DNA from 3 places in the Pseudalkalibacillus sp. NRS-1564 genome. Region 2 is predicted to be linked to each of the others. Evidence: riboswitches for the same ligand, from Rfam matches in the RefSeq annotation. Region 2 holds a riboswitch; each other region holds the start of a gene.

Region 1 (4,095 bases), on a different contig from region 2:
TCCCTGTTGGGGGTGCTGTTCTGCTGCATTATTAATTAAAATATCGAGCTGTCCGAAATGATCAATCACCTGTTTAATCACATCGTAAGCAAAGCTTTCACTCCCAATGTCTCCCGGCAACAATAAACATTCGCTTCCGATTTCTTCGATTTTTTGTTGCGTATGTTGCGCATCTTCATGTTCGTCAAGATAAACAATGGCGATTTTTGCTCCTTCTTTTGCATAAGCAATCGCAACGGCTTCACCTATCCCACTATCTCCTCCAGTGATGAGAGCGACTTTATTCGTTAATTTTCCTGATCCTTTATAATCCCGGTCATCCATTATGGGCTTTGGATCCATTTCTTGCTGAGATCCTGGCTGATGATTTTGATGTTGTGGTGGTTGTCCATCCGTCTGTCTAAAATCTGGTCGCATGGGATAACTCCTTTCAAATTATATATGTAAGGAATTGCCAATCGGGAGAATTTCTAAACCTAAGTCTGAGAATATAATGATGACATTTGCATTACATGATAAAATGAAACAAACCTATAATGTAGTTTGTGAGGCGAGAGGTATGAATTTTGATTTAAGAGAATCTGAATTTGAAGAACGGTTTGCGTCGTTTTTGGAACAAAGTCAGCCCGAAATTGTAGAAAAGTGGCTGCTTGGCGCAAAAATTTCTCAAGAGGATCCTTATTATGAAGAAATCATTAAGAATGGGAAACGAACGGTTGAACTTATCTCTCGTTATATTCGCCTTCAGGATGAAAGTTGGATTATGACATTAACTAAGAAAATTGCCAATGAGCGAATTGAAGCAAATGTTAATATCGGAGAGTTTATTGCGAATATTAATTTTGGGAGATCGGTTGTGATCTCTGTCTTAAACGAATCATCATTTGATAGAGACGAACTGTCGAAAGGTCTTCAAATCATTAATAATTACTTTAATGCCTATTCGTATCATTCAGTAACGGAATACACGAAGGTGAAAGATAATATCATTCATGATAAAAATAAGTTTATACAGGAAATGCATAGTGATCGTTTAACCATTCTTGGTCAGCTAGGTGCGAGCTTTGCTCATGAATTTCGCAATCCTCTTACCTCCATTAAAGGATTTTTGAAATTATTAGAAGATGATAGTGATGCTAATAATTCGATCGAGAAACACTATTTCGAAATCCTCAATAGCGAAATGAAAAGTCTAGAAGAGAAGGTAAGTCAATTTCTTTTCTTATCAAAAATGCGTGGGAGCGACGATCGTCCTCTATCATTAAATTTAAGTGGATTATTAAGATATACCATTGAAATTCTTTATCCAAGACTACTAGAATCAAATATAGAAGTGGAAACAGCCATTACTCCAGACATTCCACTGTTCGGTGTAGAAGAACAAATTAAACAAGTCATTCTTAATATTATGATTAACTCGATTGAAGAGTTAAATGAAAATAAAATCGATCATCGAAAAATTGAGCTGAGAGCAAAAGAAAACCATGGACGGATTACGATTGAAATTTCCAATAATGGCCGGCAAATTTCATCGCATCTTGTTGAAAGTATCTTTCAACCGTTCATTAGTACAAAAAAACTCGGAACAGGTCTTGGATTGTCTGTTTGCAAGCAAATTATTGAAAAGCACGAAGGTGTTATTTCAGTGCGATCAAATCCAGAACAAACAACTTTTGTAATTGAACTTCCAGTAATGGTTGACAAAGGTGTGAAAGAAGAGTAGCTTAATAGTTATCAAACTAACATTCAAAAAAGCTTTTTATATATCCACTAGGGGAGTCATTTATATGACTGAGACAGGATGTCCTGGACCCTTTGAACCTGATCTGGTTAGCGCCAGCGGAGGAAAGTGGAGACGGATGCCACCGCAGCCGCTCCATTTTTGGAGCGGCTTTTATACGTTTTGATTTCCTAAACGTGTAGAAGTAAGGAATGCTTACAAGTATTTCTAAATCTCCAAAAATGACGGAACAACGGCATTCAAGCTCCTTTCCTCTTCATCAGTTGGATGAAAAGCGGAGAGGAGTTTTTTTATGTCATTTACTGAACAGTTAAGAGAGGAAGCAGCACCAATTTTTGGAGCGATCTTTAATCATCCATTTGTGAGAGGAATTGCGGAGGGAAAGTTAGAGAAGGAACAGCTTGTTCACTATGTAAAGCAGGACTTTGAATATTTGAATACATTTGTTCGAATCTATGGCATTGCGCTATCAAAATGTGAAAACCGAGAAGAGATGGCACTTTTCACTGAACAAATATCATTTGTACTCCATAGTGAGGTTCATCCTCATAATAATTTGTGTCGAGCTGCAGGCGTCACTTATGAAGAGCTGCAAGGCTATCCCCTCGCCCCGACGGCACATCATTATACGAGGCATATGCTTGACGCTGCTCATTCAGGTACGCTCGGAGAAATCGTTGCAGCCCTTCTGCCATGCCCATGGACATACCTGGAGATTGGTCAGCGTTTAATGGAAGAGGTTAATCCTAAAGAAGATCATCCTTTTTATGATTGGATTACGTTTTACGGAGAGAAGTCAATGGAACCTGTGACGGATCAACTAAGAAAAATCCTCGATCAGTGGGCTGAGACGGCACCTGAAAGAGAATTGAAGCGAATCAAGGACTATTTCATTCTTAGCTGTCAGTTGGAATATGGTTTCTGGGAAATGGCTTATCAAGTAGAAGAGTGGCCTGTCTCCCTCCAAAAAGGTGAGCGCGTATGAAACGACTAAAACTATCGGACATTTTGATTACGATCGTGATTGCCCTTGTTTTTGGGATTATTTATAAACTGTGGGGACCGGTCTATAACATCTTTAAACCATTTGGTCTCCATATTGGTGATGTGATTTACGGGATGTGGTTTATTGCGGGTACAGTAGCAGTGCTTCTTCTTCGTAAGCCCGGTGTGGCACTACTTGCAGAAACGGCTGCAGCTTCTGGTGAATTTCTTGTTGGTTCTGAATATGGATTGTCCGTTCTTCTATATGGAATTGTTCAAGGATTAGGAACGGAATTAATGTTTGCTTTATTTGGCTATAAACGATACACCGCATTTGTTGCGGCGCTTGGAGGGATTGCTGCTGCAGTAGGCTCCATTGTCATGGATGCTGCCTATGGGTATGTGATGGACCTTGCTCTATGGAATTTACTTCTTCTCATTGGTGCTAGGTTAATAGGTGGTTTCCTGTTAGCTGGACTACTTGCTTATTTCCTTGTAGAAGCTCTAGAGAAAACGGGTGTTACTAGCTTAGTTAGACCAGCAAGTGATGAGGATTATAAGGCGTTAGATCAGTAAGGAGTGGTTATATGAAAGTAGGTGTATCAAACCTTCGTGTAAAATATGCGGGAGCGGACACACTGCTATTTAATCGGTTATCTCTTGAGATTGCAGGAGGGGAAAAGGTCTTATTTCTTGGTCCGAGCGGTTGTGGTAAATCAACTCTTCTTCAGATATTATCTGGTTTAATTCCAAATGCCGTTCCAGTGCCTATGAAGGCAGATGCCAAAAGTATACCAGCATCTTCAGGCGTTGTATTTCAAGATCCTGATTCTCAGTTTTGCATGCCATATGTGGATGAAGAGATGGCATTCGTATTGGAAAATCGTGCTGTCCCGCAACCTGAAATGGAAGGGTTAATTCGTCATTATCTTGAAAAGGTAGGTCTTTCCTTTAAGGATCCGCATATTGAGATTAGTTCACTTTCACAAGGGATGAAACAGCGACTAGCCATTGCCTCCATGCTTGCACTTGAGCCAGATGTAATCTTTTTGGATGAACCGACCGCGTTACTTGATCCTGCAGGTACCTCTGACGTATGGAAAACAATTAAACAACTTAATGCTACACAAACAATGATTATCGTTGAGCATAAGATTGATGAAGTAATTGATTTTGTTGATCGCATCGTCCTTTTTGATTCAGAGGGAAGGATTATTGCAGATGCTGACCCACAAAGTGTCTTCTCCTTTTATAAACATAAGATGAAGGAATATGGGATCTGGTATCCGGGCGTATGGGAAGAACATACAAATAAAAAAAACTTCCTGCACCGTATGTTAAAGGGGAAGAAATTCTTGAGATTAAACAGT
Region 2 (4,095 bases):
AACGAAACTTCTGCAGATACTTCGAAAATTAAGAAGAACATTAAGAAAATCATTTGTGCATCTTTTAACATTGGTATAAATGCTTTTAAATTGATTTTTTCTGCTTTACCATCAGGGAATTTAACCGATGTGACATAAAAAATAACGAGAATATTTAAGATGGCAATAGCCAGATAGAAATATCGCCATGATGCAAATTGGAACATGTAGTTAAGGATTTGTGGAAAGACAATCATCCCAAGTCCATAGATCCCCATCGCTAAATTGAACATTTGATTTTGTTTCTCTGGATATGCAGCCGGTACAATCGCATTGGAAGCAACACCAAGTGCTCCAAGCCCGAACCCAATTAACATATAGAAACCTAAGAAGAATGTAATGTTCGGTGCAAATCCGGTACCTGCAAAACCAAGTCCCATGACAATCGTTGCAAAGATCACCATTATTCTTAACCCTTTTTTATCTGTTAAATAACCGAAAATCAAACTCGCGAGCGTAAAGCCTAGTTGGAATATCAAGACAACTAATCCGAATTGGCTCATATCAAGTCCAATATCCGTTTCAACTTTATCAAGTACAATCCCCTTTGTATTCGTCACCCCTCCAGAAACGAACTGGGTAAATAATAAAATAATTAACGCATGAATACTTTTCCCTTTTGACATTGATCTTACCTCCATAAATTAATCTATCACAGGGGATTCCACGGTGTATTTAACTTAAAACTTGCGATTATTTTCGGACTATTTTTCGGTAGCGTTACCATCTCCGTCACATCGAGTATTCTAGATAAGAAAAAAAGTTGCAGAGAGTATTAACTCTCTGCAACTTACTTCATCTGATAGACGAAATACGTAGCGACAAAATAGATCAAGACAATTAAAGTGGATGGCACCATATAAAAAAGCGTGCTACGTTTTTGTTTTCTTGTAATACTATATAAAATGACGAGCACCACCACAATTGATGATACAGTTGTCACAATATTAGACATGCTAGCATGCCTAAATAAGTTTGTTTTAAGATAAATAGCATCTGTAAACGAAAGTAGCATGATATTAAAGGCGTTACTTCCTAGAAGCGAGGTTATTCCCATACTGTAATTCTTAAGTTTCAACGCTGTTGCAACACTTACAGCATCAGGCAAAGAAGTACTCGCTCCTACAAGGAAAGATCCAACAAATGAAGCTCCTAATCCTGTGCTTTCCGCAATTCGATCGGCAGTTAATGTTAACACCGTTCCGACAATCATAATACCGACAGCGGATAAGATGAACATCGTTAGAACTTTTTGGTATGAAAACTCACCGTATTTTTCATTCTTTCGACTTCTTCGTTTCACTTTCTCTTCTGTTAATTTGTTAATCCATTTCACACCAGCAAAATACACAAGAACAAGAATGATCGAACTATATCCGATATGATAAATGCTCGCTGGTAGTGTTAAGGATAAACCTCCTACAACGATTAACGTCATCACGATAACAAGATAGATGTATAGCTTACTTCCTACATCTGTTTGTCCCATAATCTGTTCGCGACGGTAGACCATATCAAGAACGGCAAGGGCTAATAGATTAAATAAATTACTCCCAAGCAAATTCCCGATTGCAAGATCTGGACTATCAATAGCAATTGCGGTCACGCTTGATGTTAGTTCGGGCAATGATATAGCAGCACCAATGATAATTCCCATAAACGCTGAAGACGTTTTTGTTTTCTCACTAATGGCATCACCATACATAGCAAGTCGAGTAGCAACGAAATAGGTGGCAATCGCAGCTAGAATAAATAGTAGAATTGTAAATATTAAATTCATAGATGATCTCCTTAATACGTTCGATTTCCTTGATGACTATTTCCTTCCTAGGTTAATACTAAACCATAATGAAAAGAATGACTCGAAAATGTAATGTTCCATAATTGTAAATGATTCACAAGTAAGCTATTGTTAAATTAATTCAATCGAATACTTCTAGGGGTGCTGCGAAATCAGCTGAGAGGGACATTTGTCTCGACCCTCACTACCTGATCCGGATAATACTGGCGTAGGAAAGAAGTGTATGTAATTGTGACAGGTCTACTCTGTCTAGTATGCATCGCTTCTTTTATAGGAGCGATGCTTTTTTAAATTCAGGTCTATATGCATGGGTTTTGTTGGTTTTCCTTTTGTTTAAAGGTGAGAAATACCAACAATATAAGCTAAAAAGGATGTGGTGTGATGGTAAAGAAAGAAATCTTTAATCTAGTAGACGAGAGAAAACAAGAATTAATCAATCTTACAAATCAGTTAATCCAATACGCAACCCCAGCCCCACCAGCCAGAAATACCCAGGAAATTCAAGACTTCATTGCGTCCTACCTCACTGACATCGGGTTCAAGATTGACAAGTGGGATATGCATCCTGGTGATCCAATCATTGTAGGAATTCTTAATGAAGAAGTAACAGAATACCAAAGTTTGATTTTAAATGGACACGTTGATGTGGCAGAAGTGGGTGAAGATGAAAATTGGAGTTTTCCTCCTTTTGAACCCACAATATCAGATAATAAGGTATACGGCAGAGGTGCCGCAGATATGAAAGCAGGTATTGCAGCTAACTTATTCGCACTTAAACTATTAAAAGAAAACAATCTTCCTCTTAAGGGGAAAGTTCTTTTTCAATCGGTTACTGGAGAAGAAATTGGAGAAGCGGGTACATCACAGTGTTGCGAGCGGGGTTATACCGCTGATTTCGCCGTAGTAGCGGATACGAGTGATTTGAGAATAGAGGGACAAGGGGGCGTGGTCACTGGTTGGATCACAGTAAAAGATTCAAAGACACACCATGATGCACTGCGCCAAAATATGATTCATTCAGGTGGTGGGCTTCACGGGGCTAGTGCCATCGAAAAAATGATGAAAATTATCCAAGCATTACAGGATCTAGAGCGGCATTGGTCCATCGTAAAAAGCTACCCTGGTGTGAAACCAGGAATGACAACAATTAATCCGGCCGTTATCGAAGGTGGTCGGCATGCTGCATTCATTGCAGACGAATGCAAGTTATGGATTACCGTTCATTACTATCCAAATGAAACTTATCAAGACGTTATGGATGAAATTGAGGATCATATCAGATTAACTGCGAATGCAGATATCTGGCTTAGAGACCACCCACCGACGTTTCAGTGGGGTGGCACTTCTATGATGATCGACAAGGGAGAGATCTTCCCTTCTTTAGAAGTTGACCAACATCATCCCGCTGTCAAGTTGTTATCAGATTTGCATGAGCATATTCATTTTCGTCGACCTGAAATAGGTACTTCTCAAACTGTGACAGACGGCGGTTGGCTCGGTGATGCTGGAATACCAACCGTCATCTATGGTCCCGGAAAGCTAGCACAAGCTCACTCAACAAACGAATATGTATCTATCCATCAGCTAATCAATTATACACAATCGATGATGCACTTTATTCTTGATTGGGTAAATACAAAAAAGGGAGCGGATTAACATGAGCTTTAGTGAGCATTTACATGAAAAACTTCAACCTATCTGAAGAAGAACTCACCGATCTAGAAGTAATTTTACTAAACACAACAAGGTATGACTATATGTTTTGGAAAATGAGTTATTCCGAAGCAATGTGGAGATGAGTAAAGAAAAATTCCCCCACTTTTTAAGAGGGGGAATTTTAGTAAATGAATAGTGGTAAGATAGCAATCCAAAACCCTAGTAAAGACCTATGGTACCTGAATTAGTTCAAAGTGTTGCCACTCATACGGTAGTAATTGCTGGTAGCGTTTTTCTAAATAACGACTATCAATTAGTAATAAAAGACCTCGATCGGTTTCTGTTCGAATGAGTCGACCGCCTGCTTGTTGAACACGGTTCATGCCTGGATAAACGTAAGTATACTCAAAACCATTTCTTCCAGCTTGATCAAAGTAAGATTTCATTAGCTGCCGCTCGGTATCAAAATTAGGGAGCCCTACTCCAACGACCACCACTCCTGTAAGACGATTCCCTTTTAAGTCTATCCCTTCTGAGAAGATGCCACCTACAACAGCAAACCCAACTAAGCTACCCTTTCGATTAGATGTGAATTTTTT
Region 3 (4,095 bases), on a different contig from region 2:
TAATATTGTAGATTCGACGTTAAACTTACGTTGCCAGGCCTGCTTTGTCTCAAGAGACAGCCGATCAGCCTCATGATAGATACAATAAAGACTGCCGCTCTCGCTATATTCAAAATCAACATCTGAATTCTGTTTGATTTCTTCCTGCCATTTCGGGAAAAGCTTTAAACTATGTTGGCAAAGCCTGAAAAAATCATCTGGATCTTCTTCAATTTCCGAATAAGGCGCAAGCATGCCTGCAGCTGCACCTGAAGCTTGCCCCCCACACTTATGAGCTTCTACTACAGTCGTTTCATGTCCCCTCGTACGGCATTCATAGGCAATGGAGAGACCAATCACTCCGCCTCCTACAATCGTAATGTTAGCCATGATCGCCCTCCTTCTATTAATTTCGTACTGGACTACTTGCAGTGGCGTACTTCTTTTTAGGAATCCTTCCTGCAACGTAAGACAATCTTCCTGCTCTAATAGCCAACTTAACTGACTCAGCCATCATAACAGGGTTTCTCGCTTTCGCTATGGCTGTATTAAGGAGGACTCCATCTGCCCCAAGCTCCATCGCTTGTGTTACATCAGATGCATGTCCAAGACCCGCATCGACTATGACTGGTACCTTCAGTTGTTCTGTAATTAGTTCTATATTGTATGGATTTAAGATGCCGAGACCAGTTCCAATAGGAGATCCACCTGGCATGACAGCCGCTGCACCTGCTTCTTGTAGTCGATAGCAAAGTGCTGGATCATCAGAAGTATACGGTAAAACAACAAAACCTTCTTTAGCAAGAACCTCTGTAGCTTTCAAAGTTTCCATCGGATCAGGGATTAGCATTTTTTCATCACGACTAACTTCGATTTTTATCCAATCACTTAAGCCAGATGCTTTTGCTAAACGAGCGATGCGAATGGCTTCTTCAGCAGTCGTAGCTCCGGAAGTATTGGGCAAATAGTGAAATGATTGATTCTCGATGTGCTGTAAAATCGCATCTTCATTTGGTGCAGTAAGATTCACTCTTCGAATAGCAAATGTGAGAACTTCTGCTTCAGAAGCTTCAATTGCTTTATTTTGAACATATGGATTTGGATATCTTCCCGTGCCAAGAAACAATCGTGAAGAAAGTTCTTTACCGGCTATTGTTAATTTATCATTCATTCGGTCAACCCCCTCCTACAAAGTGGACAAGTTCGATTTTCATTCCTTCTTTTACTTCTGTATCGATCCATTCCGAGCGATCAATAATTGTTCCATTAACTTCAGTGACAACCAACCCTTCTTGCAAGCCAAAATGAGTAACAACTTCTTTCAATGTTGCCACTTCTAAATCATGCTGCTCTCCATTAACTAGTAATGTCACTTGGGAATCACCTCTTTTTGAATGGATTGAATAAATGCTTCGCACGTGCCTTTAATATCGGCACTACCAACTACTTCACTAATGACACATACTCTAGAAGCACCTGAATGGAGGACGTCCGAAACATTATGCAATTTGATGCCGCCGATGGCTACAAACGGAATAGATATTTCTGCTGCAACTTCTTTGAGATAGTCAGTTGTTACTGGATCAACAACATCGCTTTTGCTATTTGTAGGAAAGACTGGCCCAGCCCCGATGTAATCAGCACCACGCTGCTCTGCTTCACGCGCTTCTTCGATTCGATGTGTGGAGATACCGATGATCTTATTAGGTCCAACAATCTTCCTTGCTACCTCTAAAGGTAAATCATCCTGACCGAGATGAATGCCATCAGCATCAACGGCTAGCGCAATATCAATGTGATCATTCGCAATAAAGGGAACTTCATATTTTTGTGTTAGCTCCTTTAATCTCAAAGCTTTTTCTAGTACAACCTTTTTAGAATTCGTCTTATCACGCAATTGAATAATATCAGCACCACCTTGTATCGCTTGCTCCATTACCTCAACTAGGTCTCGATCAGGGTGGAATTCTTCCCCTGTAATGACGTATAATTTAAAATCCTTCATTATTTACCTCCTCTAATCCTTTTAACCTTAAGCCTATGTTAATGAGCTTTGTTGATTTTCGGCTCAATTACGCTTTGTGATAACCAATCGCTTCGAGCTAAAAATCGAGAATCAAGAGTATAAGCTACCACCGTAAACGCTTAAAAACGATTAACATAAAACACACTAAAAAACCCCATTCCGCGTAAGGAATGGGGGTAGTAATACGTAATCAATACTGCTACCGACTTCCCTACGCTGGTATCAACCAGATCAGGTTCAAGGGTAAAAGAAATGACGGTTTCTTTTTCTCAGCCTTTCCTTACATGAAGGCACCCCTAGTCTTTGGAATTATGAAATTAAGTTTATTATGACAAAGAAGTGATTAAAAAACAAGCCACTAACCTACATATACAGAGAAGAAAGGAAAATCCCTAACGTATCTTGGTAAATAGTGTTGAAATCAGAAGTAGGCAAAGGACTTTCCCCTTTTCCAATTTCTACGGTAAAACCCGGTCTTCTAAAGTCTTGAATAAACCAATCCTTGTATCCAGCGAAACTATCAACATAGCGAACTGCTCGATAACCGCTCAGTCGCGAAAATTCTCTCACTAAGATTTCTGACTCAGGAGGTTCAAGTCCTTCGAAACCCCAAAAGATCACTTCACCTTGAGAATGAAATGCTAGCGCACGATCAAATTCCTTTCTTCTCGTCAGGTCTGCGATCGCTATTGCTTCTGGCTCTGTAAGCGGTGCTTTTCCCGGGTAATTTCTTGGAGAAGGTTTTGTTGGTTTTCGTTCAGCTTCTATTTCCCATTTAGCAGGATACTGATTGTTTAAATCAACTCCCCTAATGTTCGCCTTCCATCTGTTAAATTGTTCACTTCCATTATTAATTTGATCCGCTAATGAGCGGTAAGGTTCTTCTTCAGGTAATCCATTAATGACAAGATCAACGCCATCTGGGTTTACCATGGGTACAAGAGAGAGAGAAGTCGATTCATATAGAGATGGGAGGTAAACACCGCTCAATCTCTGGCTATTCGTCAATTCACGAGAATAATCATCTACAAATTTCATAATGAGAGTTGAGGTTAACCATTCATTAGCATGAAATGCTCCATTCATATGAACTTTTTTCTTTCCTGTTCCCACTACTAGTTCTGGGATTGGCTTTTCCATGACAGATTCGCCAATGATGGATCGTTTAATAAATGGATAAACAGCAAGTATTTTTCGAATATCATTAACAAGGGTTTGATAATCGTAATTTTGATTTGGGTTAATGAGTGACCACGTTACACGAATCGGTATATTCACTTTTTCTCCTGGTTGTAACGAAAAAGGATTCGAATCGTTTAGCAAAAGAACACCATCTAGGGGTGTTCCGTACCACCCTGCTATTTTCCATAATGTATCTCCTGGCTTAATGGTATAACTTTTCGTGACAAACCCAGGGATCTGAATTTGTTCTCCGACTATAAGTTGATCAGGATTCTCAAGATTATTACTATCTAATATTAATCGAAGTGGAATTTGAAACACTCGGCTATATTTCCAAAGGCTATCCCCACTCTTCACCCTAATTTTCATGTCATACCCTCCCACATTTCATATCCTTCTTACAATGATATGAAATAATGAGTGATGCATATGCTACATAATTAGGACATATTAGCCTTATTGCTCGCCTCAGAAAAAATTCATTACAATACAAAAACCCCACCTAACATCCAAGGTGGGGTTTGCATCTTTCATGCTATTTTTCTATTTCTGTATCCTCTTGTTGCTCATCATGCTTGCCTAAGAAACGTAGAAGGTCTCCATAAACGATTTTATCTGAGTAGGCAAGATCAGTTTTTGCCTTCTCCATGTATGGTTCACAGGCTGATTTATCCGTTTCTTCTCCTGTTTCTTTGTCATAACAGACATTTTTAGTGTATAGATTATTTTCAGTAATGAAGCTTCCATCGCGAAGGATAGTGAAATTATCCTGTTCTTTTGCAAAAAGATCGTTACCAAATTTAATCATATCCTTCGTATCAATACCAAGCAGGTGCATGATTGTCGGCTTCAAATCAATTTGACCACCGACCTGGTCCATCACTTCCCCTTCTTGGCCAGGAATATGA

Evidence for each region. A riboswitch is a leader RNA that binds a small molecule or an ion and turns the genes downstream of it on or off. The one in region 2 is predicted to bind thiamine pyrophosphate.
Region 1: another riboswitch for thiamine pyrophosphate. It lies ahead of tenA (thiaminase II); the one in region 2 lies ahead of ACIFPW_RS14890 (acetylornithine deacetylase).
Region 3: another riboswitch for thiamine pyrophosphate. It lies ahead of thiE (thiamine phosphate synthase); the one in region 2 lies ahead of ACIFPW_RS14890 (acetylornithine deacetylase).

The regions. Positions count from the first base shown of each region.
Region 1 covers NZ_JBITPM010000042.1:11,768-15,862, forward strand. The annotation lists gene ACIFPW_RS19220 (SDR family oxidoreductase) at 1-417, opposite strand, end outside; gene ACIFPW_RS19225 (histidine kinase N-terminal domain-containing protein) at 560-1,723, shown strand; TPP riboswitch at 1,763-1,865, shown strand; gene tenA (thiaminase II) at 2,034-2,726, shown strand; gene ACIFPW_RS19235 (ECF transporter S component) at 2,723-3,301, shown strand; gene ACIFPW_RS19240 (energy-coupling factor ABC transporter ATP-binding protein) at 3,313-4,095, shown strand, end outside.
Region 2 covers NZ_JBITPM010000031.1:49,385-53,479, forward strand. The annotation lists gene ACIFPW_RS14880 (MFS transporter) at 1-665, opposite strand, end outside; gene ACIFPW_RS14885 (sodium:calcium antiporter) at 830-1,819, opposite strand; TPP riboswitch at 1,968-2,072, shown strand; gene ACIFPW_RS14890 (acetylornithine deacetylase) at 2,222-3,496, shown strand; partial or broken gene ACIFPW_RS14895 (thiaminase II) at 3,538-3,639, shown strand; gene ACIFPW_RS14900 (ATP-dependent DNA helicase) at 3,727-4,095, opposite strand, start outside.
Region 3 covers NZ_JBITPM010000019.1:289,414-293,508, reverse strand. The annotation lists gene thiO (glycine oxidase ThiO) at 1-369, opposite strand, end outside; gene ACIFPW_RS11490 (thiazole synthase) at 386-1,150, opposite strand; gene thiS (sulfur carrier protein ThiS) at 1,155-1,352, opposite strand; gene thiE (thiamine phosphate synthase) at 1,349-1,984, opposite strand; TPP riboswitch at 2,197-2,313, opposite strand; gene ACIFPW_RS11475 (M14 family metallopeptidase) at 2,369-3,556, opposite strand; gene ACIFPW_RS11470 (LTA synthase family protein) at 3,723-4,095, opposite strand, start outside.